Haloferula helveola: one gene and its partner. The protein of the gene in region 2 interacts with the protein of the main gene of each other region in a pairwise test. Links are inferred from orthologs where the notes say so. Each region holds a gene or a part of one and is shown on either strand. Other genes may lie near its edges. The genes, in order: ftsH and hflC.

Region 1 (15,514 bases), 1.2 Mb from region 2 along the record:
GATTCGGTTGCCGAGAAGCTTCGTCCCGAGGGTGCCATCCGTAACGACGACTTCCCGTGACAGGAACCGGTTGCCCAGCACCACAGCCTCGTCGCCCAAAGCAACAGGCGCGCACGCGGTCACCAACAAGGCCCACCCCACCATCGTTCCTTTGACGGACTTCGAGCCTACTTTTAGAGCACAGCCGGTGGGACGGGGTGACAGCATCATTCTTGGGTTGGGTAGCGAATCAGACATGGGACGAAGCCCCGTCTAAACTCCCCAAAGGAGGTTCTTCTGTCACGAAACAGGTCGAAAAGCGCCCATATGAGCCAATTTTCAGCACGGAGGCTCCACACAAATCTTCGGGCAAATCACAGCCTCCCCTTCCCTTGCCCACTTCCTCAAGCCATTGGAAAACCTGGAACCGATTGTAAGTTCGCATCTCTCCCGGGCCGTGCTAGGAAGCTCGGCGACATGGACGTTTGGCACTATCTCGACAAAAGCAACCAGACCAAGCAGATCGTGGAAGAGGAGCTTCTTCCCTTGGTCAATTCCGGTGAAATCACTCCGCAGACGAATGTCTGGAAGACCGGTATGGCAAACTGGCAGCCGGCCGGAACGGTGCTGCCGCAGATCTTCGCCGACGTGCCAAGCAATCCTCCACCCATGCCCGCCGGCACCCCGCCGCCAGGCCAGCGAAGCCATGAGGTCGACTACGAATTGTTCGGAGACGACATGCAGATCGTCGAGGTCGAGCTGGATCCCGGCGAGACCGTCATCGCGGAAGCCGGTGCGATGAACTATCTTGAGGAGGACATCACCTTCGAAGCGAAAATGGGCGACGGTTCGGAGCCCAACCAAGGCATGATGGGCAAGCTGCTCTCGGTCGGAAAACGCGCGCTCACGGGCGAGTCGATCTTCATGACCCACTTCACGCACCATGGCTCCTCAGGCAAGCGGCGGGCAGCGTTCGCTGCACCCTATCCCGGGAAGATCATTCCCATGAACCTCGCCACAATGGGCGGTGGCGTCACCTGCCAGAAAGACGCGTTCCTTTGCGCGGCTTACGGCACCAAAGTCAGCATCGCGTTCAACCGCAAGCTCGGCGCCGGCTTCTTCGGGGGCGAGGGCTTCATCCTGCAGCGCCTCACCGGCGACGGCATGTGCTTCATCCACGCCGGCGGCACCATCATCAAACGGGAGCTCAAGGGCGAGACACTGCGGGTCGATACCGGCTGCCTGGTCGCGTTCACCGACGGCGTCCAGTACGACATCCAGCGCGCCGGCAACCTCAAGAGCATGTTCTTCGGGGGCGAAGGCCTGTTCCTCGCGACCTTGCGCGGACACGGCACGGTATGGCTTCAGAGCCTGCCGTTCTCCCGGCTCGCCGACCGCGTGCTGCAGAACGTCGGCAGCGGCGGCAAGGGCGAAGGCTCGGTCCTCGGAGGACTCGGAAATCTTCTCGACGGCGACTGATCAGGCCATCCCCGGAGGCGGAGGTGGCGTTCCCGCCGCCTCTCGCCCCTTGGCCAGCTTCCTCACGATCAGGACGAAGCAGCCGACCCCGACGACCAGCAGCGGGATTCCGATCATCGGACGGAACGCGATCCAGCTGATCGCGATCACCACGAAGCTGATCCCGAGCGAAAGCAACAGCGAGACCGCCGCACCTGCGGCTCCTACCAGCGAGCCGACGAACGGGATCACATCGGCAAGCACGGAGAGCGGCTTCAGCAGCATCGTGAAGCCGATGAACATCGCGAACACGCCCACGCCCCGGAGGATCCAGCGAAGCATCTTCGCCTTCGCCTCTTCCCCTTCGACCACCTGCTCGGCCGTGAGCAACCCGGGATAGAGGAGAAACTTGGTCTTCCCGTTCTTTGCGGTGTATTTGTCAAAGGAGTCACCCTTCTGGACGGCCATCACGCTCACATCATCCGGTCGGGTGATCCGGAAGGTCACGCGTTCATCCCCGACTTTCGGTTGCGACGGGACTCCCGTGTAGAACACGCCGTCCTCGATGCTCCCCGTCGTCGCGAAATCGTCGGGCAACTCGCTGAGGGTGTAGCGTTCGGACCAGTCCATCTGGGAAATGAGGCCGGAAGGCAGCATGAACGCTCCAAGCGTCACGTTCTCGGCCTGCGACGAACCGCTCGGAAACTTCTGCTTCCCGGTGTTGTCGTGACCCTTCTCCTTGAACCCGGAGGAATTGACCGGCCCGTCCACCCACTCTTTGCGGTAGCTGTAGGTCGTCACCGTCTCCTCGCCTCCACCGAGCTTCTTCTTGGTCTCGGTGTCCTTCTCCTCCACCCACTGGTAGATCTCGGACTCCCATGAGAGCCGCACCGCGGTTTCCTCGATCCCGAAGTCCATGTTGCCGACCACATCGTCCGTCATCGCCGGACCGTTGAGATGCACCAGCTTTCCCTCGTTCCCGGGACTCACTTCGGCGTTTGGAACCGTGATGACCTCTCGACCGATCTCATTGTTAGCCTGGATGTCACGGACCGCATTGCGCTCGTTCCACACCATGAGGATCAACGAGACGATGATGAGCACGATCCCGAACAGGATGCCCTTGATCGAATCCCCGATCCGCCCGAACCAGCTGGTGCTTGTGACTTCGGTTACTGCCATAGAAGCAAACCTAGGTTGCGACCGCTTCCGCGACCAAGCCCCAAGTTGGATCACCCCTCAAAGCAGATGCTCGCGGCACTTCTGCCGACCATCCGAGGCCCTGAAAAACCAAACGCGCCGGCAGATGCCGGCGCGCTGGTAGAGACTTGTTGTTTGGATCGAGTGTCAGGCCGGGGCACCGACGACGGTTCCGGGAAGCGGTCCGTCGTCGTCCTCTTCCTCGCTGCCGGATGACGTCGCCTTCTTGTGCTTCGGCTCCTCGTCCGGGAGCGACGGCGGCTTCGGCGAGTTCGGCGGATCCTTCATCTCGCCGTACTTGATCAGGTCTTCGATGTGGTGGGCATCGAGCGTTTCGAATTCGAGCAGCGCCTCGGCGATCAACTCCAGCTTGTCGCGCTTCTCGAGAATGATGCGCTTGGCCTCGGTATATGCCCGGTCGATGACCCGCTTGATCTCGGCATCGATCTTCTGAGCGGTCGCTTCGGAGTAGTTCCGCTGCTGCGAAATGTCGCGGGCGAGGAAGACCTCACCACCCTGACCGGCACCGTACTCGACCATACCGAGATCCTCACTCATGCCCCACTCGCAGACCATTTGGCGGGCGAGATGGGTCGCTTGGCGGATATCGCCGGAAGCACCGCTGGTCACATCACCGAAGATGATCTCTTCCGCGACGCGGCCACCCATGGTGACGATCAGTTGTTCGACGCCCTGGCGTTTGTGGAAGTGGTACTTGTCCTCCTTCGGCAGGTGGAAGGCTGCACCCAGATACGGGCCGCGCGGAATGATGGTCACCTTGTGGAGCGGGTCGACGTGCTCAAGCGTCGCGAGCAGCAGCGCGTGGCCCGCCTCGTGGTAGGCGGTGGTCTTCTTCTCCTCCTCGCTGAGCGCCAGGCTGCGGCGCTCGCGACCCCAGCGGACCTTGTCGCGGGCTTCCTCGAGTTCGGCGAGAGTGACCGCCTTCATGCCCTTACGGGCGGCGAGAAGCGCGGACTCGTTGATCAGGTTGGCCAACTCGGCACCGGAGAATCCCGGGGTGCCACGGGCGATCACGCTGAGCTCGGTTCCCGGAGCCAGTTTGATCTTCTTCGAGTGAACGGTGAGAATCTGCTCGCGGCCCTTCACGTCGGGAAGCGAAACGGTGACCTGCCGGTCGAAACGGCCGGGACGGAGCAGTGCCGGGTCGAGAACATCCGGACGGTTGGTCGCCGCGATGATGATCACACCTTCCTGCGTATCGAAGCCGTCCATCTCGACCAGCAACTGGTTGAGTGTCTGCTCGCGCTCGTCGTGACCGCCGCCAAGACCGTGGCCACGATGGCGACCGACGGCGTCGATCTCATCGATGAAGATCAGGCAGGGCGCGTGCTTCTTGCCCTGCTCGAACATGTCGCGGACGCGGGAGGCGCCGACGCCGACAAACATTTCGACGAAGTCGGAACCAGAGATTGAGAAGAAGGGAACATCCGCTTCGCCGGCAATCGCGCGGGCAAGAAGCGTCTTGCCGGTGCCGGGAGGACCGACCATCAGCACGCCCTTCGGAATCGATCCACCGAGCTTCTGGAACTTCCGCGGATCGCGGAGGAAATCGACGATCTCCCACAGTTCTTCCTTCGCTTCCTGAATCCCCGCAACGTCCTTGAAGGTCACTTTGTTGTGGTCGCGCGTCAGCATGCGGGCCTTCGATTTACCGAAGGACATCGCGCCTCGACCCGCCGCCTTCATCTGCTGGCGGAAGAGGAAGAAGAGAAGCAGCACGATCAGCAGGACCGGCAAGAAGGTCAGCAGGATCTTGCCGAAGATGTCGGCATTCTTGATGTAGAGCGCGTTGCCCTCCTTGAGGATGCGGTTGAGCTCCTCGCCCTGCACCACCATCGAGGTGTCGACGATGAACTGGCTCAGCTCTTTCGGATCAATATCCGCCACGGCCGGCAGCGGAGGAGCCTCGCGGAACTTACCGGCAAGGAGTGCGTCGCTCTCGGTGGTGTAGAGGGTCAGCTCGTCGGTGTCGGTCACCACGAGACCGCGCGCCATCATCCGGCGGAAATCGGTGGGCGTCAGGCTTTTGCCATCGAGATCCTCGGGAAGCGTCTCGACCGTGGAGCGCTGCGGCAGGTGGTCGCCGAGGGTGTCGAAGACGTCCTGCTCCTGCTGCGTCCGGCGGCTGAAGCTCACGAGGAAGTCATTGGTCGGCGCGTCGTCCGCGACCGGGTCGGGATCCGGGCGCAACCAGCCGATGATCTTGGCATCGAAACTTCCCTGATCCGTCTCAACCTTGAGGCGGTACTTCGGATTTGAGGTTTCGGTAATCACCAACCCCTGATCCCATTTTTCACGGAATTCGTTGTAATTGAGCGAGTTGGACTTCGGCGACATGCCGTCCTTGAAAAACGCGATTCCGAGAATCATCAGCGCGGCGCCGAGGAAAATGGCAAGACGCCAGTTGAACCCGGGTGGCTCGTTTTGGCCGCGTTGACCGCGAGGATCCTGCGGAGGACGGGATTGGGGCGATTCGGACATGATGGATGTGACAGGCGCCCCGTTTCGGGTCGCGGCAGAATTCTAGCACGCAACACGCCAAGGGGCAAAGGCGGGGGAGCCTAGCCCCGGCCCGGGGAAAGGAAACCCCATTTTTTCCGGCCGTTCTTGCCCTCGAGAATCGCATCGGGGAGCATCCGCCCGATGGCAGAACCGCCCGCCCGGAACCCCGAAACGTCCCGCCCGAAACGGCGGCAACGCCGGGATTGGCTGCCACCCCGGGCACGGGGCGCGACGAGCGGGCGCGTGCTCGGCATGATGGTCGATGCCTTCGCAGGATTCGCGACGCTCGACGGGCGGCTGGCCCCCGGCGAGGCGGACCTGATTCTCGACCTTTTGCGCAACGCCTTCCCCGAGGCCGACCACAGCTGGCTGGGCCGGCGGGTGCAACGGGCCGTGCGCGATCCGAAACCGCTGGCGACCACCGCGGCCGAGTTGCGCGAGGTCCTCGATGACCCGGAGAAGATGGCGGTCGGACTGCAACTCTACACGCTGGTGGACGCGGTCGGGCGCAGCGACCGGAGCCGCACGGCCTTCGAGGTCTTCATGCGGCGCCTCGGCCGCCCGGAGCATGCGCGGCAGATCCTCGATGAAATGGGAGGGCTTCCGATCGAGTCACCCGTGGGCTTCGAGCGCGTGATCTTTTCCCGGCGCCACAATGCCGACGTCCGTTTGCCGCTCGAGGCCGCGGAGCACGGATTCCGGGTTTACCGCGCCGCTGACCTCGTCCTCGTCCGGAATACCGGTAAGGCTCCGCTTTGGGTGCGCGGTCGGTCGCTGGAGCCAGGAAACTTTCTGCGGATGCGGACCCGGCAGCAACTGGTGGTGCCCGGATGGACCCTGACTTGCGAGGACCTGATTTTCTTCCTCAACGTCGCGCTGACCGGCAACCCCTCGACCATCTTCCTCGTCGGCACCGAAGACGGCTGGACCAGCGAGCGGGCGCGAAGCCGCCAGAGCACGGTGCGGATCCGCTTCGGCCTCCATGCCGAGGTCGAAGCTCTCAAGCCGACCGCCACCGTGGTGATCGGCCGCGGTCCCTTGCAGCCGGGCGCTCCGGTGATTTGCGATCACCACGATCGCCTCAGCGGCGAGAATGGCTTTTCCGCATCCCTCGACGCCCTGCGGCGCCGCGCGGCGGAGGCCGGCGGACGATTCCGCCTCAGCGCGGACCAGCGGGACTTCCGCATTTCGAACGATCCGTCGGTTCTCGAACGCGGCGATCTCCTGCTCAGCCCGGGTCTCGCGCCGCGGGTAGTCCTCCGTGTCCGTTTCGATCCGGAGAAAAGGACAGGCGACGTTTTCATCCGGGAGGCAGCAGGTCCGGTGCTGGCAGATGGCTCGCCGGTCCGAGCTTCAGCGCAACTCCGCGAAGGATCGGTCATCCGGATCTCGCGCACGCAGGCGCTGCGATGCCGGTTCAGCGAAGGCATCATCGACGAGGAAAGGAACCTGATCGAGATGCTCCGGGTCGAGGACCTGATCCACGACTTCGGCCCTGAAGCCCGCGCGCTGGACAACATCAGCTTCGAAGTCCGCCGCGGCGAGATGATGTGCATCATCGGACCGAGCGGCTGCGGCAAGAGCACGCTGCTTTCGATTCTCGCCGGGCACCGCAAGCCGAGCCGGGGACGCATCCGGCTGAACGAAGCGTCCCTCTACGAACACCGCGAAAGCCTCGTCCGCTTTGTCGCCAACATGCCCCAGGAGGAAGCGCTGAACCCCCAGCTCAGCGTGCGCGAGCACCTGCGGCACGCCACGGCGATCCGGCGTGCCGCCCTCCCGAAATCGGAAATCGACCGTCGCGCCGACGGCATTCTCGCGGAGCTCGGCCTGCAGGGAATTTCCCGACGCCGCGTCGGCGCCCCTGGCGAGAAGACGCTCAGCGGCGGGGAACGCAGCCGTCTCAACCTCGGCCTCGATCTCGGAAGTGCCGCGGAAGTGTTCCTCTTCGACGAACCCATTTCCGGACTCTCGTCGAAGGACTCCGAGCACGTCGCAGAGACCCTTCGCTCGCTCGCCCGGGACAAGATCGTGATCGCCTCGCTGCACCGCCCGGGCGCGAATGTCCTGCGACTTTGCGACAAGGTGCTGCTGCTCGACAACGGCGGCAGACTGGCATTCTTCGGCACCCCGTCCGGGATGATCGAATACTTCCGCGAGGCCTGCGGCGAATTGTCGATCCCCCACCCCGCGGTCGATGCCAAGGCGCCGCTCGGAGCCGACTTCGTTTTCGACATCCTCGAAACGCCGCTCGCCCAAATTGGCGGAGGCCAGAGCCCGACCGCTGCGCGGCGGTTCCCTCCGACGTTTTGGCAGGAAAGATACGAAAGCCGGGTGCTCATCCACTCGCTTGGAGTGCAGGCGCCACCCTCGCGTATCGGATCGCTCCCCGAGCTCACCTCCGGCGCCACCCCGGCGATCCACACCGGACGGCGCAGGATCAGCGAGGCCATCCGCGTCTTCCAGACCCAGTTCGTCCGCTCCTTCCTTTCGAAGCTCCGGAACCGCGGCACCATCTACGCAACGCTCATCGAAGCACCGCTGCTGGCTGCCCTTATCGCGATCACCCTGCGCTCTTCACCCGAAGGCGCCTACAAGTTCTCCACCGCCCTCCACATCCCGGCCTACATGTTCCTCTCGGCCACGGTCGCGATGTTCCTCGGCCTGACCAACTCGGCGACCGAGATCCTCCGCGACAGGCCGATCCTCCGTCGTGAACGCAACGCGAAGCCGAGCCCGATCCTGTATGTCACCGCCAAATTTACGGCACTTGCCGTAGTTGCGGCCGTGCAGTGCCTGATCTACACCGCCGTCGGGCACCACATCCTGGAAATCCGCGGCACCCTCATCGACCAGTGGCAGTGGATGACGCTCACCGCATGCACGGGCACCTCGCTCGCCCTGCTTGTCTCCGCCCTGGTAAGAACGGAAAGGGCGGCACTGACCGCGGTTCCGCTGCTGCTCGTTCCCCAGATGCTTCTGGCCGGCGCGCTCGTTCCGTTCCGGGAGATGAACCGGGGCCTATTCGAGAACGCCGGCATCGAGCGCGAACGCGGCGGAATCCCGGTCCCCGCCAAATACATGCCGCTGCGCTTCGCTTACGAAGGCATGGTCGTGACGCAGGCAACCCGCAACCCGTTCGATCTCGAACGGATTCGCATCCAGCGCCGGGTCGACACCTTCAAGGAAATGATCGAGACCCGCGAAGCGCCGCTCGAGGAAGGAAGCAGCGAGCGGTTCGAGATCATGAAGCGCGCGCTGCAGCTCTTGGTCGGGGCGGACTCCACGAGCCACAAGGCCGCGGCCGACACAGCGGAGCGTCTGACCCAGATCGCGCGAGGCGGGACCATGCTCGAACTCGAGTCACTGGAGGTGCGGCCCGATTCACCGGATGCGAAACCGCTCTCCGACTACTTCGTCAACAAGCGGATCGAGCTGCTCGTCGAGGAGGCCAAGACCTTCCGCATGGACTACCGCAACGAGGAGATCGGGCGCCGCACCGAGATCTTCCTCGCCGACAAGAAACCATGGGGCAACCAGGACCTCCCCACCGTTTACCTTTCGGCGGTGATGCTCGGCGTCACGAATCTCGTCGCCTGTGTGCTGACCGCGATCACCCTCATCGTCCAGAACCGCAGGACCAAATGAGGTCAGCGGCGCTCGGGACGCGATGCACGTGACAGCGCCTCCGCAACCACCGCGGCCGATTCGGCATCGAGCGGCTTCGAAAGCACCGTGCCGAGCACGAGACGCCCGAAGGCGGTATCGACAGGGACGACGGTGAGGTAGGCCTCCGCTCCGACCTTGACATGAACATTCCCCACCTCGCCCTTCACCGGGCGATACGCCTGGGCAAGACTCCGAGCGAGAAAGTGGAGCTTGGCGTAAGCCGGATCGTCCAGAACGGGCTCTCCTTCTCGATCAAGAATGAACGCGCCGCGCGCGTCGAGATTCCTCACCATCCAGTCCCGGAAGCCCTCCATGCGGGCGACCAATGGACCTCGCACCGCATCTTCCGGCGCCTCCTCGGGCAAAGCCGGGGGAGCTTCGCGGGCGACAGGCTCGGTCGACAGGAAAGGCTTCGGCTCGGGAGCTTCCTCAGGCGAGGGCTCGGGTACCGACTTCAAGGCCGGCTGCCCCCCCGGAATGAAACCCTCGAAACCGGGACCGAATCCGGGGTCTTCCGAGCCGCGCGAAGGACCGGAACGGGGCGGCACAACCAACTGGCGGGCCAACCGCCGGACCGCATCGGCATCGATCCATGGCTCGACGGGATCCATGGCTTCAGCCGACTTGGGCGGCTTTGGAGGTGATGTTCAGCTTGGCTTCGATTTCAGACCGAAGGGAGTCAAAGACGGCAAGCGCGCCGGTCCCTTCCTCCATCACCCCGATCGGCAAGCCCCGCGCACTGGCCTTCACGAACAGCGGGTCGCGCGGAACCAGCGTTCGCAGCAAGAGCTCCTCCGGGAGAAGGTTGCGCAAGGCGATCACCGACTCGCGGCTTTCCTCCATGTTCTGCTGGACCATCGTCAGCACGACCCCGAGGACGGCCAACCCCGGATGAATCACACGCAGGCGATTCAGCCCCTCCAGCATTTTGGGAACGGAACGGATGCCGAGAGGCTCGGCCTGCTGCGGCACCAGCACCGCATCGCTCGAACAAATCACATCCGCCGTCAGGCCGAAGAGTCCGGCAGGGGTGTCGATCAGGCAGATGTCGAAATCGCGTGCCTCGACGGTTCTGAGAAAACTGCGCACTCGCGACAGGCTCGCTCCCGTCGGCGCTCCACCGACCTCGTAGTCGCCCGCCTGGCCACTCGCCACGAGGGAAAACGTATCAAGCCGGGTCGGCACGAGCAGACGCTCGAACGGGATCCCCGGATCCGCGAGATAATCGTAGAACCCGGAAAGCAACCGCGACTGCCGAGTCAGCGAGAGACCCACCGAACCCTGCGGGTCCGCATCCACCAGAAGAGTCCGGAAACCGGCCCTTGCGAAGGCGTGGGCGAGGTTGATCGAAACCGTGGTCTTCCCCACTCCACCCTTCTGACTTGATACCGCGATACTGATCACACTCTTCTTCTACGGATCGGAAATTGCTGCTGAGACTAGCTTGGGCTTGTAGGGGAGAAAGCCTTTTCTGCAGTGTGTCAGTGTTGACCGGATGCTCGCCCCGGCCGCCGCAACCCATCGATGAAAGCTCTCCCCACCCTCCCTGCGCTTATTACCGCCTGCTTCCTGATAGGCGGATGCGATCGGGCACCCGTCGACGATGAGACCTCCCGGGAACCGATCATCGCGCCGGAACTCCGGGCCAACCAAGTGGCGGAAGCTCCTTCGACATTCCTTCACCACGCCGGCAATTCGAAGATCCACTGGCAGCGCTGGAATCCGGATCTGCTCCAGAAGGCGGAGGACTCCCAGCGACTGATTTTCGCCCTCATCGGCTCCGCCCGTTACCCCGGTTCATACGAAACCCTCAGCGCCCTCGAGGGAGATCCTGACATCGTCAGCCGCCTCAACAACGATTTCGTCCCGGTTCTCGTCGACCTCGACATCTGCCGCGAGACCGCGCTGATGGCCTCCGCCCTCAGCGCCGAGGCCCGAACCGGGGTTTCTTTTCCGTTTCTGTTGCTGCTCGCCCCCGACGGCTCGCCAGTCAGCTGGCTGCCGATCCGCTACGAAAACGATCCCGCGCTGCTGCAGTTCTTCGACAACTCCGTGGAGGTGCTGGCCCGCCTTTGGGCAGAGTCGCCCAAGTATGTCCTCGAAGACAGCGCGGCCAAAACCACGCTCAGGAAGGCGAATATTCCCGCGGTCGATCCGGCGGTGGATGACCCGGACGAACGCGACACCCTCTACCGTTCATCCATCCGGCGGCTGACCAGTTTCTACGACGAGGACGTCCAGACCTTGGCCGGCACCGGCGGCCTGATCCCGCTCGGCGTACTGGAAGCGATCTCGGTCGCATCCATCCACCCCGACCTGCCGGATGACCTCAAGGAGCGGAGCACGCGCACTCGCGACGGATTGCTCGACGCCATCCTCCACAGCGCCATCATCGATCCCCTCGATGGCGGCATCTACACCGCCCGGCGAGGTTCATCGTGGAATCTGCCGATCTTCATCCGCGACTGCGCCACCCAAGCGAGAGCGATCCGGATTTTCTGCCGGTTGCATGTGGAGGGGGCGAATCCGGACACCCTCGACAGTGCGAAGCAGGCGGCATCCTTCGCCGAATCCCAGTTCCGGACTTCGGAAGGCCTCTTCGCCATGGCGGCGCAGCCCTCACCGACCCCGGATGGCGATTGGCTGTGGACCATCGAACAACTGAAAGCCGTTCTCACCGCGGAGGAATACAAGGTGTGGGACACCCTTTCCGAATTCGACCGCCTCGGCAACCTGCCTTCCGAAGCAGATCCCCAACGACGCTTCTTCCGGTTGAACTCCCTCGCTCTCCGCAAGAGCTTCGAAGACGCCTCTACCGAATCCGGCCTGACGGAAGCCGAGGTCCGCACGCTTGCCGAGTCGGGAAGGAAGAAGCTGCTGAAGGCCCGGGAAGAGAGATTCCCCTCGCCACGCCCCGATGGCACCCCTTCCGCGACCGCGAGTTTCCGCATGGTCTCCGCCTACGCCGCGCTCCATACCGCAACCGGCGATCCCGTGTGGAAGGAGAAGGCACAGAAGCTCGGCAAGCTCTGCCGCGAGTCGTTCGGCGACGCCCGGTTCCTGAACGAACGCCCGGGCGACAACCCGGAACCGATGAGCGACGGCCGCGCGCTCACCTACGCCATCGCCGCACAAGCTGCGATGGATCTCGGCGCCGTGACCCTGGAGGACGAGTGGAACCTCTGGGCGCAGGACCTCTGCACGCTGCTCGGCGAAAATTTCGTAAGCGGGGGCGACCGACTCGACGAAGCGCGCCCGGGAAGCAAAGTCATCAATCTCGACTACGAGGACAGGTCGATGGTGTTCGGTGACTCAACGGCGGGACTGACGCGACTCAACCTCTCGAGACTCGCCGCGCTGGGCTTTCAAACCCCGCCGGCCCTGCATCCGTGGACGGAATCGATCCCGCCGATCGACGAGAATCCCGTAATCTACACCGACAGCATCAACGCGCTGGCACACGGCAAACTGCGCCACCGCATCGCGGTCGGACCGGACGCCCCCGCTCCGATGGCCGATGCGATCGCCGCATTGCCGCTGGAACGGTTCGAACGACGCAGTGCCCGCCAGCCCGGCGGGACGGTCGAGATTATCGGACCGGACCGTCAAGCCTCGACACTGACGACGGTCGCGGAAATCAAGGCATTGGACTCGACGAAAGACTGAATCGATTTCCGCTCGCCGCCCGATCCCGGCCGCCGGTAAGCTTCCCGCATGAAGCCCAGCCTGCTCGCAATTGCCCCGTTCGCCCTCTCCATCGGCCTCGCCGACACCATCCGGCTCAAGGATGGCACGGAATTCGAAGGATTCGTCATCAGCGAGGAGGGCGGTGAGTACCTCGTCGCGGTCCAAGTGACCAAAACGATCCGTGACCAGCGCAAGATCCCCAAGGCGGATGTCCTGGAAGTCATCGCGGAGAAGAAGGACGAGCTCGCCTACGAGAAAATCAAGGACCTCGTTCCGACGCCGGACCTGCTGGAGCTCGAAGACTACGACAAGCGGATCGAAGCGGTCGAAGGCTTCATCGGGGAATACGGCTCGTCACCCATGGCCAAGAAGGCGTCCGAAATGCTCAAGACCCTCGACGAGGAACGCGAGGTGATCCGGGAAGGCGGCGTGAAGTTCGAGGACAAGATGATCCCGGGCGACGAGCGCGACGAGAAGGCCTACACGCTCGACGCGGAAATCGCCGCCTCGAAGGTCGAAAAACTCGCCTCACTCGGACAGAAAACCCAAGCGCTGCGCGCGTGGGAAGAACTGCAATCCGGCTTCCCGACGAGCCGCGCTTATCTCGATACGATTCCGCTCGCGATCAAGCTGATGCAGTCCCTGCAGACATCGGTTGAAAGCCAGCTCGCGACCCTAGACGAGCGCCTCAAGAAGCGGGCCGACGGCATCGCGAGAATTCCTGAGAAGGACCGCGCGCGAAGCCAGCAAGCGATCGACGAGGCCTCCGCCGCCTACGAGCGCCGGGTGGCGCAGGAGAAGGAGGCCGGCATCAAGTGGCTCAGCCTCGACCCGTTTCACAAGGAACCGCTCAACGCCACACAGACCCGCCTCCGCCAGGAGATCCAGCGGCTTGAGCGACTCGACACCGCCCAAGTGCCGGACGGCGACAACGTATGGGCCGAGAGCTGGGAGACGCTCAGCGGCAGCCCGACCATGGACGAAGCCCGAAAGGCGGTTTCGAACGCCAGAAGCGCCCGCTTGCCCGAGCCCTACCTCAAGAAACTCGAGGCCAAAATGCCCTCGAACTGAGAAGCGTCTTTTTCCTGCCGCGAATTGACAGACGGGCCTCCCAGCCCGCCAATGGGCGCGCATGCAGAGCCGGACTTCCAATCGCAGCCGATCCACTGCGGAAACACGCATCGAGCTGTCCATCGATCTCGATGGCAACGGGGAATCGAAGATCTCGACCGGGATCGGGTTCTTCGACCACATGCTGACGCTCTTCTCCCGCCACGGGCTCTTTGATGTGAACCTCGAGGCCGAGGGAGATCTCGAAGTCGATTTCCATCACACTGTCGAGGACACCGGAATCGTGATCGGTGAAGCGATGCGCGAAGCGCTCGGCGACAAGAAGGGCATCCGTCGCTACGGCTGCTGCTACCTACCCATGGACGAGACGCTCGCACGCGTCGTCGTGGACCTGAGCAACCGCCCCCATCTCGAATTCCGGGCGCCATCGGACACTCCGTCCGCACCGAACTTCCCGTTCACCTTGGTCGAGGAGTTCTGTCGCGCCCTGGCGTCGAACCTGAGAGCCAACATCCACGTCGAATTGCTCTACGGCCGCGATGGCCACCACATCGCCGAAGCGATCTTCAAGGGGCTCGCCCGCGCGCTGCGGCAGGCCTGCGAGAACGACCCGAGGGTCACCGGCATCCCGAGCACCAAGGAAGCGCTCTGAACGAGCCCCGGTCCTCCCCATGAAGGCAGGCATCATCGACTACGGCGCCGGCAACCTCCGGAGCGTCGCCAACGCGGTCCAGAGCCTCGGCATTGAACCTCGCATCGTCGCAGAGCCATCGGGCTTCGAGGGCCTGACCCACCTGATCCTTCCCGGAGTCGGCGCTTTTGGCGACAGCATCCGAGAATTGGAAAGCCGCGGCCTCGCCGAGCCGATCCGCGAGTGGGTTCGGGCCGACCGGCCGTTTTTCGGGATTTGCGTCGGCTATCAGCTTCTCTTCGAAGCAGGCGAGGAAAGTCCGGGTTCGACCGGACTCTCGATCTTCGACGGCAACGTCGTCCGCTTTCCGGATGACGGGCGCAAGATTCCCCACATGGGATGGAATGCGGCGACCGCCACCCACCCGGACGATCCGATCTGGGACGGACTGGGCGAAGCCCCCTACTTCTACTTCGTCCACTCCTACTATCCGGAGCCGGAGGACCCGGAGCTGGTTGCGATGTGGACCGAATACGAGGGCGTGAGATTCGCCAGCGCGATCCGTCGCGGCAACCTCCTCGCCACCCAGTTCCACCCGGAGAAGAGCCAGCAGGCAGGACTCCGTTTGCTGGAAAACTTCCTCAAATAGCGGTCGACATCACGGCGCCTGCGCGAATTCTGCGCATCGTTGTGAATAACTTGTGGAAGAAGTGACTCAACACCCCGCCATCCCTGAAGCACTTGTTTGAAATGAGTGAATTTCTTTGAGCGGATCTCAAAAAGTCATCTTCGCCTGCTGGCTGGAGCAGGGACAGTCAGCCCGACTTATTCGTAGTGAATAACTCGTTTCAAACGGCTGGAACACCCGGAGAATATGGGGGCGATGCAGATCTCGCCGCCCTTCTCAGATCTTCCACAGGTTATTCACAACCCATGTTCGGATGGGCAGGAAGGCACCTAATTCGTTTGAAACGAATACGTCACACAAATCCCACGACCTCTCGGACCCTCACGTGGATTGTGAATAACTTGGGTAAAAACCGTCAGCCACGGCTTAAACTCCCTCCGTCCGGGCCTCCGCCACTCCCGAACAACAGCCGCAGCACGGAACGGACCAAGGCGAAACCGAGATAGAGCAATCCGAACAACAGTCCGAAGACGATCGCGAGTCCAACGACCACGATTCCTAGAACCACCCACACGGGCCACCATCTCCGGTCCAGTTTCAGTGTCCGGAAACGTCCGAATCCACCCCAAGCACCACCGCTCGCCGAATCGTCGGCAGCAGCAGCCGGT
Region 2 (15,508 bases):
CGTTGTCGGAACCCATCACCGCCGAACTCAGGGCGTCGAGCATGCTCATCCGCTCCCCAGGCACCAACTTCATGGGATTCGCTCCCGGAAGTTGCGCGACGGACGCGGGCACCACGACCTCACGGGTTGCGACATCCACCCCGGCCGCCTCGGCCCAATCCACGACCAGCACCGCCGTGGCGACCTTTGTCAGACTCGCCACCGGGCGCTTGACCGTCGAATTCGTCGCAATGAGCACCTTCCCCGAGTGGGCTTCCACCACCATCAGGGCCTCATTTCCCGGCGCCAAACCCGCCGAAAACGTAAAAATTGCCGCCACAGCCCTTCGGATCCACGCGATTTTCCTCGTCACGGCGACACTCTACCGCCGCCCCCATTCCGCTCAATCCCAATCACCGCGGGGACCAAATCGCGCCTTGCCATGCCCAAGGCTTGCCGTAGCCTGCCGCCCGAACGGCTGTCCGGCCCACCGGGTCGGAAGCCGCCACCCAGACCGGGCCTCCTTGCAAACCGCCGCCCGGCCCTTTGGAGAATCATCCGTCCCGCTACGCAGAGGATGGTTTTCCCCGGCACCAAAAAGCCGGCGGGCCCCGACGGAGAACCGGCCGGTAGCCGGCGCGAAACGATCGCAAGACTTCACGCCGCCGACCTCAGATGCAGGGCCCGACCAACACAACAACAACATGTCGAACGCAACATCCGAAAACCGGGGCAACGGCGAAGGCCAGCGACGCCGCCGTTCCCGCGGAGGGAGAAACCGCAACCGTAACCGCCAAGGCGGAAACCGCGAAGGAAACGCCCCCAAGCAGGGCGGAAACCAACAGGGAGGCAACCGCCAGGGCGGTGGTCGGAACCGTCAGGGAGGTAACCGCCAACGCCGGCGCGCTCCCAAGCCAAAGCCGCTCACCTGGTGGCAGAAGCTGCTGAAGGCGATCGGACTCTACAAGGAGCCGACGCCCCCAGCGCGCACTCCGAAATCCAACACGCGCAATGCACGGACCGAGGACGGTCCGAAGAGCGACGGCCCGAAGAAGTCCTCCAAGCCGAAGCAGAAGAGAGAACGGAAGTCCGAGGACACCCGCGGGCCGATCTCGACCGACAATGTCGAAACCAAACGCCTGTATCTTGGCAACCTCTCCTACGAGGCCACCGAGAGCGACCTCGAGGAACTGTTCCGCGGCGTCGGCACGGTCCGCCGCGTCGAGATCGTCTACAACCGCAAGACCCATCGCTCGAAAGGCTACGGATTTGTGGACATGCTCAATGTCGATGAAGCCAAGCGCGCCGTCGAAGTGCTCCACGAACAGTTCTTCATGGGCCGCAAGCTCGATGTGAGCGGCGCCAAGTCGGAAGGCCCGGTCGAGACCGAAGAGCCGAAGGCTGAGGAGAAGACGGTTCAGCAGATCGTCGACGAGGCTCCCGCCCCGGAACCGGCAGCCGTCGAGGAAACTCCGGAACCGGTCGCCGAGACGACCCCAGAGCCGGTCGCCGAAGCCGCACCGGAACCGGCTGCCGAAACCACTCCGGAGCCGGCACCCGAGCCCGAAGCGCCCGCAGCCGAGGAATCGGCTGAGGAAGAAAAGCCGAAGGCTGAGTAACCCCGAGCTTCCATAATTCCCGCGCCCCGCCCGGCTTGCCCGAGCGGGGCGTTTTTCATTTCCTGACCCGCGATGCGCATCGATCGTCCCGTCTTCCTCTGCGGCCCGACCGCGTCGGGGAAAAGCAGTCTCGCGATCGAACTCGCGCGCCGCATCGATGGTGAGGTTATCAATGGCGATGCGTTCCAGCTCTACCGGGGCGCACCGGTGATCACCGCCGCACCAAGCCCCGCCGAAATGGCGGAAGTTCCTCACCACCTTTATGCGGTCCTCAATCCGGCGGAGACCTGCGACGCGATGCGCTACCGGGATCTCGCTCTTCCGGTTTTGGAAGACGTGCTCTCGCGAGGGCGCACGCCGATCGTGACGGGAGGGTCCGGCCTTTATCTGAAGTTCCTCACCCACGGGCCCTCACCCCTCCCACCCGGCGACACCGAGCTGAGGGGCCAACTCGATGCCGAACCGCTCGACGTCCTGGTCTCGCGTCTGACCGAACTCGATCCCGTCGAAGCCGCCCGCACCAACCTGACGAACCGTCGCTACGTCAGCCGTGCTCTCGAGATCTGCCTGCTCGCGGGGAGGCCCTGCTCCGAACTACGGGACGGCTGGGAGCGAAGGACCTCTGAGATCGACCGATCCCTGCTCGGAATCTTCATTCAGCGGGAACGTCCGGATCTGCACCGTCGGATCGAACTCCGGACCCGTCAGATGATGGAGGGCGGCGCGGTCGAAGAGGTCGCGAGTCTGACCGAAGACGCCGCTGGGCTCGGGAAAGCGATCGGGATTCCCCAGATCCGGGACCATCTCGCCGGCCGGACCGACAAGAACACGTGTGCTGATCTGATCGAAGCCGCCACGCGCCAGTATGCGAAGCGGCAGGAGACCTGGTTCCGCCGTGAACAGTGGCTTCGTCCGGTGCGCTGGGAACCGGATACCCCCCCACCCGTCGAGCGAGCGCTCCAATTGTTGCAAGATGCCCAAGAAGGCACGGGGGTGGATCGTTGATCCTCGTGATGAAGCCTCTGCTCCTCTCCCTCGGTTTCGCCATCCTGCAACTCCGGGCGGCCGAGGTGGGAGAGCCTCTCGACAAGCTTCCTCCCAGCATCAAACCGGCTGAGAAGACGGTGTCGCTCCACGCCGACTACGAGCATCCCGGTGAGGATGGCAGCATCCCGGTATACCTCGTGAACCGGACCGACGATCCGCTGCCCTTGGGCGCCCAAGACGGCGACATCTATCTCAAGCTTGAGATCATGCGACCCGACGGCACGTGGGTCCGGGCCCAACCGCACGCCTACAGCTGGTGCGGCAACAGCTACATGGCCTCGCCGACGATCGCGCCCGGAACGTTCTACCGGGTGCCCGGCTTCCAGCCGAAGGATGGCGAGGAGCACAAGATCCGCTTCGCTCTCCACGAGCAGGAGATCCAACTGGTCACCCAGACCGGAACCGGAAGGGCTTCGGAGCGTGACATCGACCTGGCGTCCCGCGACGCCATGGCCATCAAGGAGGGCAGCTTCAAGTTTGTCACCAAGGTCGCGCTCGGCGAGCTCGAACTGAAGAACGAGATGGACCACATCAGCGACCTCCAGAAGCAGGCGATCTACGTGCTCGGAAGCGGGCGCTTCGAGACGGAAAAGGCCCGCAAACTCCTCAAACGGATCCTTGCGAAGTTCCCGGAACGCGAGCAGGAAATCCGCTGGTCGATGAGTCGGCTGGAGGAGGATTCCGACGACTAACCTACGTAAATCAGCGATCCAACAAGCTTTGACGGGCGACGGGATCGACGGCAAAGTCGGCGCATGCAGACCGCGCAATTCGAGCACGCGATCGAGAACATCCTGCGCCGGGACCGTCGTTTCGATCCCCAGGCCTACTTGTTTCTCAAGGACTCGCTCGATTTCACGCTCAAGCGGGCCTCCGAAGGCAATGGCGGCCAACCCCGCCACGTCAGCGGCAAGGAACTCCTCATCGGCTTCCGCGATCTCGCCCTCCAGGAATTCGGCCCGATGGCCGGCACCCTGATGAGCGAGTGGGGGCTTCAGGACACCCGCAACGTCGGCGAGATGGTTTTCCTGCTGATCGATGAGCAGATGTTCGGCAAGCAGGACTCGGACACGCTGGAAGACTTCGAGGACATCTACGACTTCCACGAGGCCTTCACCCTGCCCTTCACTCCGAAGAGCCGGCTGGAAACCAGCGACCGGAACTGAGTCCGGCTCAGCCGCCTTGGCCACCGAGCCAGTCCGACAGCACTTCGAGCATTCCTGCCGCGGCGGCGCGTCCCGTCTCCACCACGTCGCCATGGTCCAGCACGGCTTGGGGCATGCCCGCGGCGAAATTCGTGAGACACGACAGCCCGACCACCCGCAAGCCGAGTGCCTTTGCCTGGATCGCCTCAAGCACCGTGCTCATGCCGACCGCGGTCGCGCCGAGCGACCGGAGCATCCGGATTTCCGCCGGGGTTTCGTACTGCGGTCCCCGTAGTCCGGCATAGACTCCCGCCCCGAGCTCGAGCTTCCTCGCAGCCGCCACATCCGTGATCTGCTGCCGCCAGCACGCGTCGTAGATCTCGCTCATGTCGACGAAGTTCGGCCCGCCTTCCAAGGGCGACGTCCCGGTGAGGTTCAGCTGGTCGTCGATCCTCATCCACGAGCCCGGCGGCAGATCGGGAGCAAGGCTCCCTGCCGCGTTGGTTAGCACCACACCCTCGATGCCGTTCTCGGCCATCCAGCGAATCCCGGCCGTCACCGCCTTCGCATCGTGACCTTCGTAAAGATGCACCCTGCCCCGCATCACGATCACCTCCCGCCCGGCAAACGAGCCGAGAACGAACTCGCCCTGGTGTCCGGGCACTCCGGACGCCGGCAGACCCGCTTTCGCAAACGGAACCGACGAGTCGACCTCCATCCGGTCGACCAGCGATCCGAGCCCGGATCCGAGCACCATTCCCAAAGGCTTCATGGCAGTTGAAGATAGCACGGAGTCACGTGCATTACGAGTAGTGGCTAACGTGACCCGATCTTTTCGCGAATTCGGCCGGCAAGGTGTTCCAAACGCGGAACCGGCACCCCCGCAGCCTTCGCCTGTCGCAGTGGCTCACCCCAGATCGCCTCATACTCAACGGCACGCCCTTCGACGTAGTCAATCATGCTCGACGGCCGATATGGCCCCATCGGCCGGGTCCGCCCAATCTCGAAATCCACAACGCCTTCGTCGATCGAGAGGCCCTTGGCATTCGCTGCCGAGATCACCTCCCGCATGAGAGCCTCTACCTCCCGCTCAATCTCCGGATCGGCAAGCAGGACATCGGTGGTGACCCCTCCCTCCGCGATCGCCAGGCCATTGAAAGGAATGTTCCAGACCAGCTTGCGCCACTGCGCCCGCTCGAGATCCTCGACCGCCTCGCATTTCACGCCCGCCGCCTCAAAAGCCGCAGCCAACCGCGTCGCCCTCGGGATCCCCGGTTCGGGTCGCCATTCGCCAATCGTGACCCTACCGCCCGCGGTGTGCCGCACGTAGCCTTCGGAAAGCCGGTTGAGACAAACGAAGCAAAGCCCCCCGAGCACCCGTTCCGGGCCGATGATCTCCGCCAGAGCCTCACAATTCCCGAGCCCGTTCTGCAACGTCAGCACCTGGGTTCGCTCATGAAGCATCGGCTTGAGAACCTCCGCGAGGCGTTCGTTCGCCGTCGCTTTCCAAGCCACGATCACCCAGTCGACCGGTCCGATTTCAGATGCGTCCGAGAAGCCCTGCGCCGGATGAAGCGTCGCATTGCCGTCGACGCTTTCCAACCGGATCCCCTCCTTCATCACCACCTCGTAGTCCGAACGCAGCATGAACCGTACGTCCTCCCCATTCAGCGCCAGGCGCGCGCCGTAATGCAACCCCACCGCCCCGGCCCCGACCAGAGCCACCGATCCGTTCAACACACCCGCCATCTTCAGCTTCCCCGATACTCCGTCGCCAGGCGCTTCGCGGTCGCCACCGTGTTGCGGTGGAGTTTGGCCGTGAACTCGGTCTGACGGTTGTAGCCTCCGCCGTAGAGCACCGTGACCGGCACCCGGTTGCGGAGGAATGCGCCGAGCAACACTTCATCGCGACGCTGGAGATCCTTCACCGAAAGGTGCATCTGCCCGAAGCGGTCGTTGCTGTGATTGTCGGCACCGGCAATCCAGATCACCAGATCCGGCGAAAACGTATCCAAGGCCGCCGCCAAGGTGCTGAAGAGCTGTTTCAGATACATCTCACCTTCGACGTAGCGAACGGTTTCGACGTCCATGGAACCCTTCACCTTAAGCGTCGGGTAATTGCGACCGACGTGGATCGAATAGGTGAAGACGCGCGGGTCGTCGGCAAGAATCGAGGCGGTGCCGTTGCCCTGGTGGGCATCGGTATCGACCACCATCACCCGGATTCCCGGACGCTTCGCCTGCAGGTCGCGGATGGCAACCGCCACGTCATTGAAAACGCAGTAGCCCTCGCCATGCTCATGGAACGCGTGGTGGGTGCCGCCGGCGAGGCAAACGGCCACGCCTTCCTCAAGCGCGGCGTAACACGCCTGCCGGGTCGCCTCCACCTCGATCGCGCTGCGTTGGTAGAGCTTGGGAGTCACCGGAAGACCGATCCGCAGGGCTTCCTTCGGGTCGAGTTGCCCGCGGTAGATCCGGTCGAGATAATGGATGTCGTGTACATTCCGGAGCAGCTGCGGAGCGACTTCCGGAACCTCGACAATATCCTCGGGCTTCAGGATTCCGCCATCGAGCAGCATGTCCTTCGACACGCGGAACTTCTCCATCGGGAACGGATGGTCCTTGGGAAGCTCGAGCTCAAGTTCGGTGGAATAGAAGCAGCGCATCGGGGGTCACCGCTACGCAATCACAGGCCCCGTGGCTTGCCCAACGAAATTCGGGGCTGCCGCGAACTTGTCCGGTGCGGGGACCGAGCTACGCCAGCCCGAGCACCTCGTCGGCCTCGCCCCGGACCTGCCGGTAGACGTTCGGATCGTCGGCCAAGCTGTGCCCGTAGGATGGCAGCATTTCCTGCAAGGCGGGGCGCCACTCGTCGAGCCGGGAAGCAAAGCATTTCTCGATGATTTTCACCATCACGTCGACCGCCGTCGAGGCCCCGGGAGACGCGCCGAGCAGGGCCGCCAGCGAGCCGTCGCCGGCCGCCACGATTTCGGTCCCGAACTGGAGAACACCGCCCTTTTTCGGGTCCTGCTTGATGATCTGGACCCGCTGGCCCGCAGTCGAGAGCTGCCAGTCGTCGAGCGAAGCATCCGGGAAAAACTCCCGCAGGGCTTCGAGCCGGTCTTCCGGCGACTGCATGACCTGCTCGATCAGGTAGCGGGTCAGGTCGAGGTTGTCTTTTCCCACCGCCAGCAGCGGAACGAGATTGTTGAGTCGCACCGACCCGGGAAGGTCGAAGAGCGAGCCCGACTTGAGGAACTTGGGCGAAAAGCCGGCAAACGGCCCGAACAGCAACGAGCGGTGGCCGTCGATCATCCGGGTATCGAGGTGGGGCACCGACATCGGGGGCGCACCCACGGCAGCCTTGCCATACACCTTCGCCTGATGCCGGTCGGCGATCTCCGGGTCGCTGCAGACCAGAAACTGTCCGCTGACCGGAAACCCGCCGAACCCCTTGCCCTCGGGAATGCCGGACTTCTGCAGCAGCGGCAAGGATGCCCCGCCCGCCCCGACGAACACGAAGGGCGACTTGATCGAGCGGTTCAGCTTCAGGTCGAGATTCCGTACCGTGAGGTGCCAGCGCCCGTCCTTGGAGCGCTTGATGTCGCGCACCTGGTGATGGGTCGCGAGCTTCACTTTGTCCCGGGACTGCAGGTGATCGACCAGCGCCTGCGTCAACGAGCCGAAGTTCACATCCGTACCGCCCTTGGCAAACGTCGCGGCCACCGGCTCCCCGTCGCCGCGGCCCGAGAGAAGCAACGGCGCCCACTCGGCAATGGTCTCCCGGTCTTCCGTATACTCCATTTCGGAAAAGAAATGGTGGGCGGACATCGTCTGATGCCGGCGCTTCAGGAACGCACGATCAGCCTCCCCGCGGACGAAACTCATGTGGGGCACGGAGGTGATGAAGTCAGCCGGATCGGGCAGGATCCCCCGTTTCCCCAGAAAGGCCCAGAACTGTTTCGAGAGCTCGAAGGCCTCGTTGATCTCCAGCGCCTTCGAGATATCGATCGATCCGTCCGCCCTCTCCTTGGTGTAGTTCAGCTCACACAGGGCGGCGTGCCCGGTGCCCGCGTTGTTCCAAGGATTCGAACTCTCCCGGGCTACCTCGGCCAGGGCCTCGACAATCTGGATCTCCAGCGTCGGATCGAGCTGGTGGAGGATCAGCCCGAGCGTCGCGCTCATGATCCCTCCGCCGATCAGGACGACGTCGGGCTCGGCAAAAGTGGCCACACGCGCCGGAGCGCGCGAGTCTTCGGGGCTGTCGGTTGGCAGGGTGTCATCGGGCACGGCGGGACTACGGCATGAGCCGTGCCAGATGCACCAGCGGATTCTCGGGCCGATTCAGTGGTCCACCGGTCCGGCATCCTCCTCGCCAAACGCGGCGCGCGGCAGGCGCACGCGGTCGACCAGGTCACGGATTTCTGCCGGAGGTGCCGGAGTGAACCGGGAAACGACGATGGTGACGACGAAGTTCAGCAGCATTCCGACCGTGCCGATGCCTTCCGGGGTGATCCCCCACCAGAGCTCTGCCGACGAATTGATGAACTTGAAGTAGATGATGTAGCTCCCGGTGAATCCGATGCCTGCGAGCATGCCGGCGATCACCCCTTGCATGCTCGTCCGCTTCGTGAAGATCCCGAGAATGATCGCCGGGAAGAACGAGGAAGCGGCCAAGCCGAAGGCGAAGGCCACCACCTGCGCGACGAATCCCGGAGGATTCACCCCGAAGTAGCCGGCCACCACCACGGCGGCGCCTGCCGCCACGCGGGCAAGGATCAGCTCCGATTTCTCGGTCAAATCGGGAACGAAGGTCTTTTTCACCAAGTCGTGGGCGACCGAAGTCGAAATCACGAGCAACAGGCCGGCAGCGGTCGACAGGGCCGCCGCCAGTCCACCGGCGGCCACCAGCGCGATGACCCAGTCCGGCAACTGGCCGATCTCAGGGTTCGCGAGGACCATGATGTCCCGGTCGATGTAGAGCTCGTTCGCTGCCGATGTCGGTGGATTGTCCAGCAGCCGCTCACCGGATGTTCCGCGTATAGGCTCCCCGGAGTCATCGCTGCGAAACGTCGGATTGAACTTCGGATCACCGGGCATGCTGCCGAGGGCGGCGCCGTCACCCAGATACTGGATCTTGCCGTCGCCGTTCTTGTCGACCCATGCGATCAATCCCGAGTCCTCCCAGTTCCTGAACCAGTCGGGGATCTCCGAGTAGGATGTCTCGCTGACGGTCTTGAGCAGGTTGATCCGGGCGAAGACCGCAACCGCGGGCGCGGTGGTGTAGAGAATCGCGATGAAAAGAAGCGCCCAGAGCGCGGAGGTCCGCGCGGCAGAGGCCTTCTTCACGGTGTAGAAGCGGACGATCACGTGCGGAAGGCCCGCGGTGCCGCACATCAGGGCGGCGGTGATGCAAAAGACGTCGAGCACGCTCTTCTTGCCATCGGTGTAGGCGTCGAAGCCCAGCTCGCGACTCAGGCCGTCGAGCTTGTCGAGCACACTCACTCCCTCACCTTGGTACTCGCCACCCATCCCGATCTGCGGGACGGGATTCCCACTGATCTGGAACGAGAGGAAGATCGCCGGAACCATGAAGGCGAAGATCAGCACGCAGTATTGGGCCACCTGCGTGTAGGTGATCCCCTTCATGCCTCCGAGAACGGCGTAGAAGAGCACGATGACCATCCCGATGATCACCCCCGTATTCACCTCGACCTCGAGGAACCGGGAAAACACCACACCGACACCGCGCATCTGTCCGGCGACGTAGGTGAAGGAAACGAAGATCGCACAGACGACGGCAACGAAGCGCGCGAATTTCGAGTAGTAACGGTCTCCAATGAAGTCCGGTACCGTAAATTTGCCGAAACGTCTCAAGTACGGCGCCAACAGTAGCGCCAGCAACACGTAGCCACCGGTCCAGCCCATCAGGTAGACCGACCCGTCGTAACCGGCGAACGAGATGATCCCGGCCATCGAGATGAACGAAGCGGCGCTCATCCAGTCGGCCGCCGTGGCCATGCCGTTCGCAACACTCGGGACTCCGCCACCGGCGACGTAGAAATCCTTGGTCGATCCCGCGCGCGACCAGATCGCGATTCCGATATAGAGGGCGAAGGTCGCCCCCACCAGCAGGTAGGTCCAGAGCCTGACGTCCATCGGTCCTTTAGTCCGCGTTTCCTCCGAGAAGCTGTCGATCCAGCCGGTTCATCACCACGACGTAGACGCCGATCAGCACAAGGAAGACGTAGATGCTTCCCTGCTGGGCGAACCAGAATCCCAGTTTGAAGCCCGTCCCGGGAAGAGGAACCTCATCAAGCTTCTCGCGGAACAAAATCCCACATCCGTATGACACCGCGAACCAGACCACGAGCAACCCGGCCAGCCAGCTCAGGTTCGCTCTCCAATATCGACGCTTCGCCTCTTCCGAGGGCAAATCAGTTTTATCCATGGGTTGAGGGACGTCCTAGCAGCCCCTCCGACGGACGAAAAGGATATTGCCGCCCCTTTGTCGGGTCCCGGTTCAGGGCTCCATAAGGTCCCCTTCGAGCCGGACGAAGCCGCTCGCCGATGCCGATGGAATCGTGACCCTGACCTCGTCATCCACCAGTTGGACGGATGCTCCGGGCATCGCCACCTCCCAGGCCCCTCCCCGCAGCGGCCGGGACGCGACCGTTTGCCAGAGGCCGAGCGTCTCGGAGAACTCGACCTCCAGGCGCGCGCCGTGATCGATCGCCGGGACGAAGGAGAACACGATCTCGTCAGCAAGCCACTGGGCCGACGGGAGCAGCTCGACGGACGACTCGTCCGCATCGCCTCCGAGAATGAACTCCAGGAGATTGGCGAGGCCGTCTCCTTCCACATCGACCTCCGGTCCGGCGAATGGCTGGTCCGCATCGGGCCCGAACTCCGCGACCTGCCACTCGCCGAACGGGTCGTAGGCGAGGTTGGCCTGATCGCCGAGATAGGGCGCCGCGGCGGCGGAGGCCGAAAGCAATACCGGCGGATCGGCCGTCAGGTTCGTCGCCGGGTCGTAGCTTACGCTCATCCCCTGGAGCACCGCCTCCGTCAGCAAGGGATCCGGACGACGGAAGCGATAGTAGTCCGCCTGCGAAATCAGGTCCGGCATGCCGGTACCGGGAGGCGCGTAGTTGAAGTGATACTGGCTCTGGATGGTTCCCAGGTAGGGATTCGCCGTCTCCCAGTCCGTGTAGGCGGTGATGCCCACCTGAAGGGTCTCGCCGAATTCCGGAAACGGATGGTCGGGATTGGGATAGCGGTTCTCGACATACCAAGGTCCTGCTTCTGCATGCTTTCGAAGACAAACCACCGTGTCGCCCACCCGCACCATCTGCAGCCAAGCCTCGGTCTCGCTCTGGTCGATTCCGGTCGAGTTGTAGTAGAGGCGCGAGTCGCTGTTCCGCGTCGCCTTGATTTCGAACTGCCGGGTGCCCGGGTTCCCCGCGGAGCCGTAGCTCAGGAAAATGTAGTTCTCGGTATTCGGCACATAGTCGCTGCCAAAATCCCCGGGCGGCCAGACGGGCGTCACCGTGTAGGGATCAGGCGCCGCCTGGCTGATGGCACGCGGCGCGTGCGCGAAGATGCCGGTCAGCGAAAACGAACGGTTCGGCACTTCGGTCGGATCGCCAGGATTGTGCCGGCTCAATACGCGAACCCGCGTGGTCACGACAAAGTCGCCGGTCACTTCCTTGAAGAGCAGCAGACCGCGAAAGTTCGCGAACCACGTCAGCGGACCGGGAACGACATGGAAGCGCCCGGGCTCGGTCGCATCGATGTCCGCCAGTTCGAAGGACGGGGTTTCCCACCCTTCGAGCACCCCGAGGTCCTGCCAGTTGGCCAGAGTTGCGGCGTTGTCGAACTCATCGCTCAGAACCCAGAGATCGTCCGCATGGAGGCCGACCGAGAGCATTGAAAGCATGGAAAGCAGAGCCCGCATGACAGGAACTTACCAAGCGCGCACTGAATCACCGAGACCGAAACCACACTCCCGGCACAGTGAATGGCCGCCACCGATCCCGGGGCGTCCGGCCTGACGTATTTTCCGGTTCTTCTTGCCAGCGTGCCTCATTACCCCGTAAAGCGGCCTCCGGTCCGCGCTTTGGCATGTTCAAGGTATGGAGCATTGCCAGGCGTCTTTTCATATTCGGTGGTGATCTGAAACCCGGTTCTCGGGAACAGCCAAGACGACAGCGTCTCGCGGAATCCGACCAATGATATGAAAATGTATGTAGGCAATCTGTCCTGGGACGCGACTTCCCAGGACATCACCGAACTCTTCGCCCAATACGGAGAAGTGACCGACGTCCATCTCCCGACCGACCGTGACAGCGGCCGCCCGCGCGGCTTCGCCTTCGTCACGATGGGATCGAAGTCGGCCATGGTCGACGCCATCAAGGCTCTCGACGGCACCGAGTTCCTCGGCCGTGACCTCCGGGTCAACGAAGCCCGGCCCCGCGAAGATCGCGGCGGCGGTGGCGGCGGACGTGGCGGCTATCGCAACTGATCCCGCCCACAGCGCGATTCACTCCGACTTTTCAAGCGGCACTTCCAATCGGGAGTGCCGCTTTTCCGTACCGGCCGGCGCGATCGGAAAATCTAACCCGGATTCTACTGGCCGGACCCCCAACCCTACCCCACGTTTCTCCGCCAGTTTCCCTACGATCTGATGAACGACTCCTTCGGCCCGCCCGACCTGCCGCCGCAGCGGCAACCCCAAATGCCCCAGTTTCCGGAACTGCCCAAGCTGCCGTTTTCGCCGAAGCTGCTGCTCTTCGTCCCGCTTGTCCTCGTGCTGCTGATCGGAGTCTGGAGTTCATTCTACACGGTGGAGGCCGAGGAAGTCGGAGTGGTGACCCGTTTCGGGAAATTCCAGTCCACGCATGATCCGGGTCTCCGCTTCAAACTGCCGTTCGGCATCGACCGGGTGCAAAAGGTGGCGGTCGAGCGCCAGCAAAAGCAGGAGTTCGGATTCGGCACCCAGGGCGCGAGCAACCCGAGCCAATTCCGCAAGTCGGCTCCGGAACAACAGGCGGAAAAGCAGATGGTCACAGGCGACCTGAACGCGGCGTTGATCGAATGGGTCGTCCAGTATCGCATCCAGAACCCGACCGAGTATCTGTTCAATGTCCGCAATCCCGACGAAACGCTGCGCGACGCATCCGAGTCGATCATGCGCGAAGCCGTGGGTGACCGCACCGTTGACGAAGTGCTGACAGTCGGACGTCAGGCGATCGAGGCCGAAGTGCTGCTGAAACTCCAGGAACTCGTGAACCGCTACGAGATGGGACTGCGCATCAACCAGGTCCAGTTGAAGAACGTCGATCCACCCCGTGACGTCCAATCTTCGTTCAACGAGGTCAACAACGCCCAGCAGCAGCGGGAGGAACTGATCAACAAGGCGAACGGTGAGTACAACCGGGAGGTCCCCAAGGCCCGCGGCGAGGCGGACCGGAGCATCAGTGACGCGGAAGGCTACGCGATCCAGCGGGTCAATGAAGCCGAAGGTGACGCGGCCCGGTTCAACGCGCTCTATGCCGAGTTTACGAAAGCCCCGACCATCACCCGCCAGCGCCTCTATCTCGAGACCATGGCGAAGGTCGTGCCTGCCCTTGGCAACAAGATCATTCTGGACGAGGACGCCAAACAACTCCTGCCACTTCTGAATCTCGACCGAACCCCCACCCCACGATGAGCCAGATTCCCAAAAACGCTCTCAAGGGCTTCCTCGCCATTCTGATCCTCGCGGTCGCGGTGATCGTGCTTCCGTCCGCGCTCTACCGCGTCGCGGAAACCGAGCAGGCCATCATCACCCAGTTCGGCAAGCCGGTCGGCGAGCCGGTCACCAGCGCCGGACTGAATTTCAAGATGCCCTTTGTCCAGAAGGTCAACCGCATCGACAAGCGGGTGCTGGAGTGGGACGGCACCCCCACCGAGATGCCGACCAAGGACAAGACCTACATCCTGGTCGACACCTTCGGGCGGTGGCGCATTTCGGACCCTCTCAAGTACTTTCAGCGTCTCCGCGACGAGAGATCGGCCCAGTCGCGCCTCGATGACATTCTCGGATCCGAAACCCGCAACACGATCGCGCGCAACGAACTGATCGAAGTCGTCCGCACCACCAAGAACCGCGAGGTCGAGATCGACGAAGCCCTTGCGGAAGCGGATCTCAGCGGAAACGTCGGGGTTCTCAAGCCGATCAGCAAGGGTCGCTCTACGATGGAGAAGGAGATCCTAGGGGCGGCAGCACCGAAGCTCCTGGAGTTCGGCATCGAACTGCTCGACGTGCGCTTCAAGCGCATCAACTACAACCGCTCGGTCCAGCAACGGATTTTCGACCGGATGATTTCGGAGCGACTTCAGATTGCGGAACGCTTCCGTTCCGAAGGCCAAGGCGAGGCGGCCAAGATCATCGGCGGCATGGAAAGGGACCTGCGCGAGATCAAGTCGGAAGCCTACCGCAAGGTCCAGAGCATCCAGGGCGATGCCGACGCGAAGGCGACCCGGATCTATGCCGAGGCCTACAATCAAACGCCCGAGGCAGCCGAACTCTACAATTTCGTGCGGACCCTCGAAGTCTACGAGGAGGTTCTCGATTCGGGCACCACTCTGGTACTTTCGACCGACAGCGAGCTGTTCAAACTGCTGAAGGACGCTGAGGCACTTCCGATGACCGACGCCGTCGGCTCGCCGGAGCCTTGATCGACTCGATCCCCTAATCGACGAATCCCAGCCAGCTGCGGCCGATCAGCAGCACCACCGGCAAGGTGATCAGGCTGACGATCGTGGTGGCGACGACGACCTCGACCGCCACCGCCGGACGTCCTCCGTAGAGCTTCGCCAGAAGGATCGGAGTCATCGCCGCCGGCATCGCCGCCTGGACGATCAGCACCTGCTTGAGCTCGATCGGGGCCGGCAGGAACTTCGCGGCGCTCAGGATCACCGCGGGCAGCAGGGCGAGCCGGAACACAACACCGCCCACAGTCGCCCGCCACGACGGTCGCTCTCGGCCGATCAGGTCCATCACCACCGCGCCCGTCACGAAGATCGCCACCGGAAAAGCCCCGGCGCCAAGCCAACTCATCGTCCGGCGTAGCACTCCCGGCTCTTCCAGGCCTGTCGCCGGAACCGTCCGCATGCCGTCCCAATCAAGCGCAACCAGAATCAAGCCGATCGCCACCGCACACATCGGCCCGTTGATCAGACGTTTCCACGGAATCTCGCGCTGCCCGGAAATGAGCATCACGCCGACCGACCAGATCGCCAGTTCGACTCCGAGATTGTGGACGAACAGCATCGCGATGGCGCCGCCACCCACCCACAGCTGCTCGACGACCGGGATCGCGGTGTAACCGAAGTTCTGAACCCCGGCGGTGAGGGTGAAGGTCCGCTTGCCGGAACCTTTCTCGTAGCGCAGCAGTCCGGCGCCGAGCCAGACGATAAGAAAGCCGGTCACCGTCAACGCGAACCCGATACCGATCCCCCATGCGATCGATGAAACATTCCGGACACTGTCACTGCCGAGGATCTTATCGACGATGAAGCAGGGATACATGACGTGGAACACCAGATGCAGGATCCCGTCGTCGTGCTCCCTCTTGGTCAGCCCGACCCGCCTCAGCACCGCGCCGACAAAGATCAGCAGGTAGACGGGCAGAACCTGCCGAAGTAGCTCCAAGGTGCTTTCCACCGCGGCAC

The links.
Region 1: the proteins of hflC (region 2) and ftsH interact in binary tests that used the Escherichia coli proteins (3 or more experiments, as listed by UniProt). The link is inferred for Haloferula helveola from one-to-one orthologs.

What each region holds. Positions count from the first base shown.
Region 1 is NZ_AP024702.1:4,419,334-4,434,847, reverse strand. The notes cover bases 2,463-5,468. They hold ftsH (ATP-dependent zinc metalloprotease FtsH), read right to left. Parts: upstream 5,140-5,468; coding sequence 2,785-5,139; downstream 2,463-2,784. Other genes in these bases: HAHE_RS16670 (ATP-binding cassette domain-containing protein), read left to right, coding at 5,302-5,468; HAHE_RS16680 (TMEM43 family protein), read right to left, coding at 2,463-2,619. In the rest of the region: HAHE_RS16695 (hypothetical protein), read right to left, coding at 1-99; HAHE_RS16685 (TIGR00266 family protein), read left to right, coding at 649-1,458; more of HAHE_RS16680, read right to left, coding at 1,459-2,462; more of HAHE_RS16670, read left to right, coding at 5,469-8,808; HAHE_RS16665 (hypothetical protein), read right to left, coding at 8,811-9,440; HAHE_RS16660 (ParA family protein), read right to left, coding at 9,445-10,233; HAHE_RS16655 (DUF255 domain-containing protein), read left to right, coding at 10,354-12,495; HAHE_RS16650 (PTPDL family protein), read left to right, coding at 12,544-13,587; imidazoleglycerol-phosphate dehydratase HisB, read left to right, coding at 13,649-14,239; imidazole glycerol phosphate synthase subunit HisH, read left to right, coding at 14,259-14,867; HAHE_RS16635 (hypothetical protein), read right to left, coding at 15,262-15,514. UniProt on the Escherichia coli protein: Acts as a processive, ATP-dependent zinc metallopeptidase for both cytoplasmic and membrane proteins. Plays a role in the quality control of integral membrane proteins.
Region 2 is NZ_AP024702.1:5,607,545-5,623,052, forward strand. Bases 12,506-15,505 are described here. They hold hflC (protease modulator HflC), read left to right. Parts: upstream 12,506-13,498; coding sequence 13,499-14,512; downstream 14,513-15,505. Other genes in these bases: hflK (FtsH protease activity modulator HflK), read left to right, coding at 12,506-13,502; HAHE_RS21465 (AEC family transporter), read right to left, coding at 14,526-15,500. In the rest of the region: HAHE_RS21390 (D-alanyl-D-alanine carboxypeptidase family protein), read right to left, coding at 1-319; HAHE_RS21395 (RNA-binding protein), read left to right, coding at 684-1,598; tRNA (adenosine(37)-N6)-dimethylallyltransferase MiaA, read left to right, coding at 1,671-2,603; HAHE_RS21405 (hypothetical protein), read left to right, coding at 2,612-3,337; HAHE_RS21410 (Minf_1886 family protein), read left to right, coding at 3,401-3,811; HAHE_RS21415 (purine-nucleoside phosphorylase), read right to left, coding at 3,819-4,562; HAHE_RS21420 (2-dehydropantoate 2-reductase), read right to left, coding at 4,607-5,539; HAHE_RS21425 (histone deacetylase), read right to left, coding at 5,542-6,456; mqo (malate dehydrogenase (quinone)), read right to left, coding at 6,545-8,023; HAHE_RS21435 (sodium:solute symporter family protein), read right to left, coding at 8,135-9,949; HAHE_RS21440 (DUF4212 domain-containing protein), read right to left, coding at 9,957-10,241; HAHE_RS21445 (hypothetical protein), read right to left, coding at 10,314-11,747; HAHE_RS21450 (RNA-binding protein), read left to right, coding at 12,027-12,314; more of hflK, read left to right, coding at 12,477-12,505.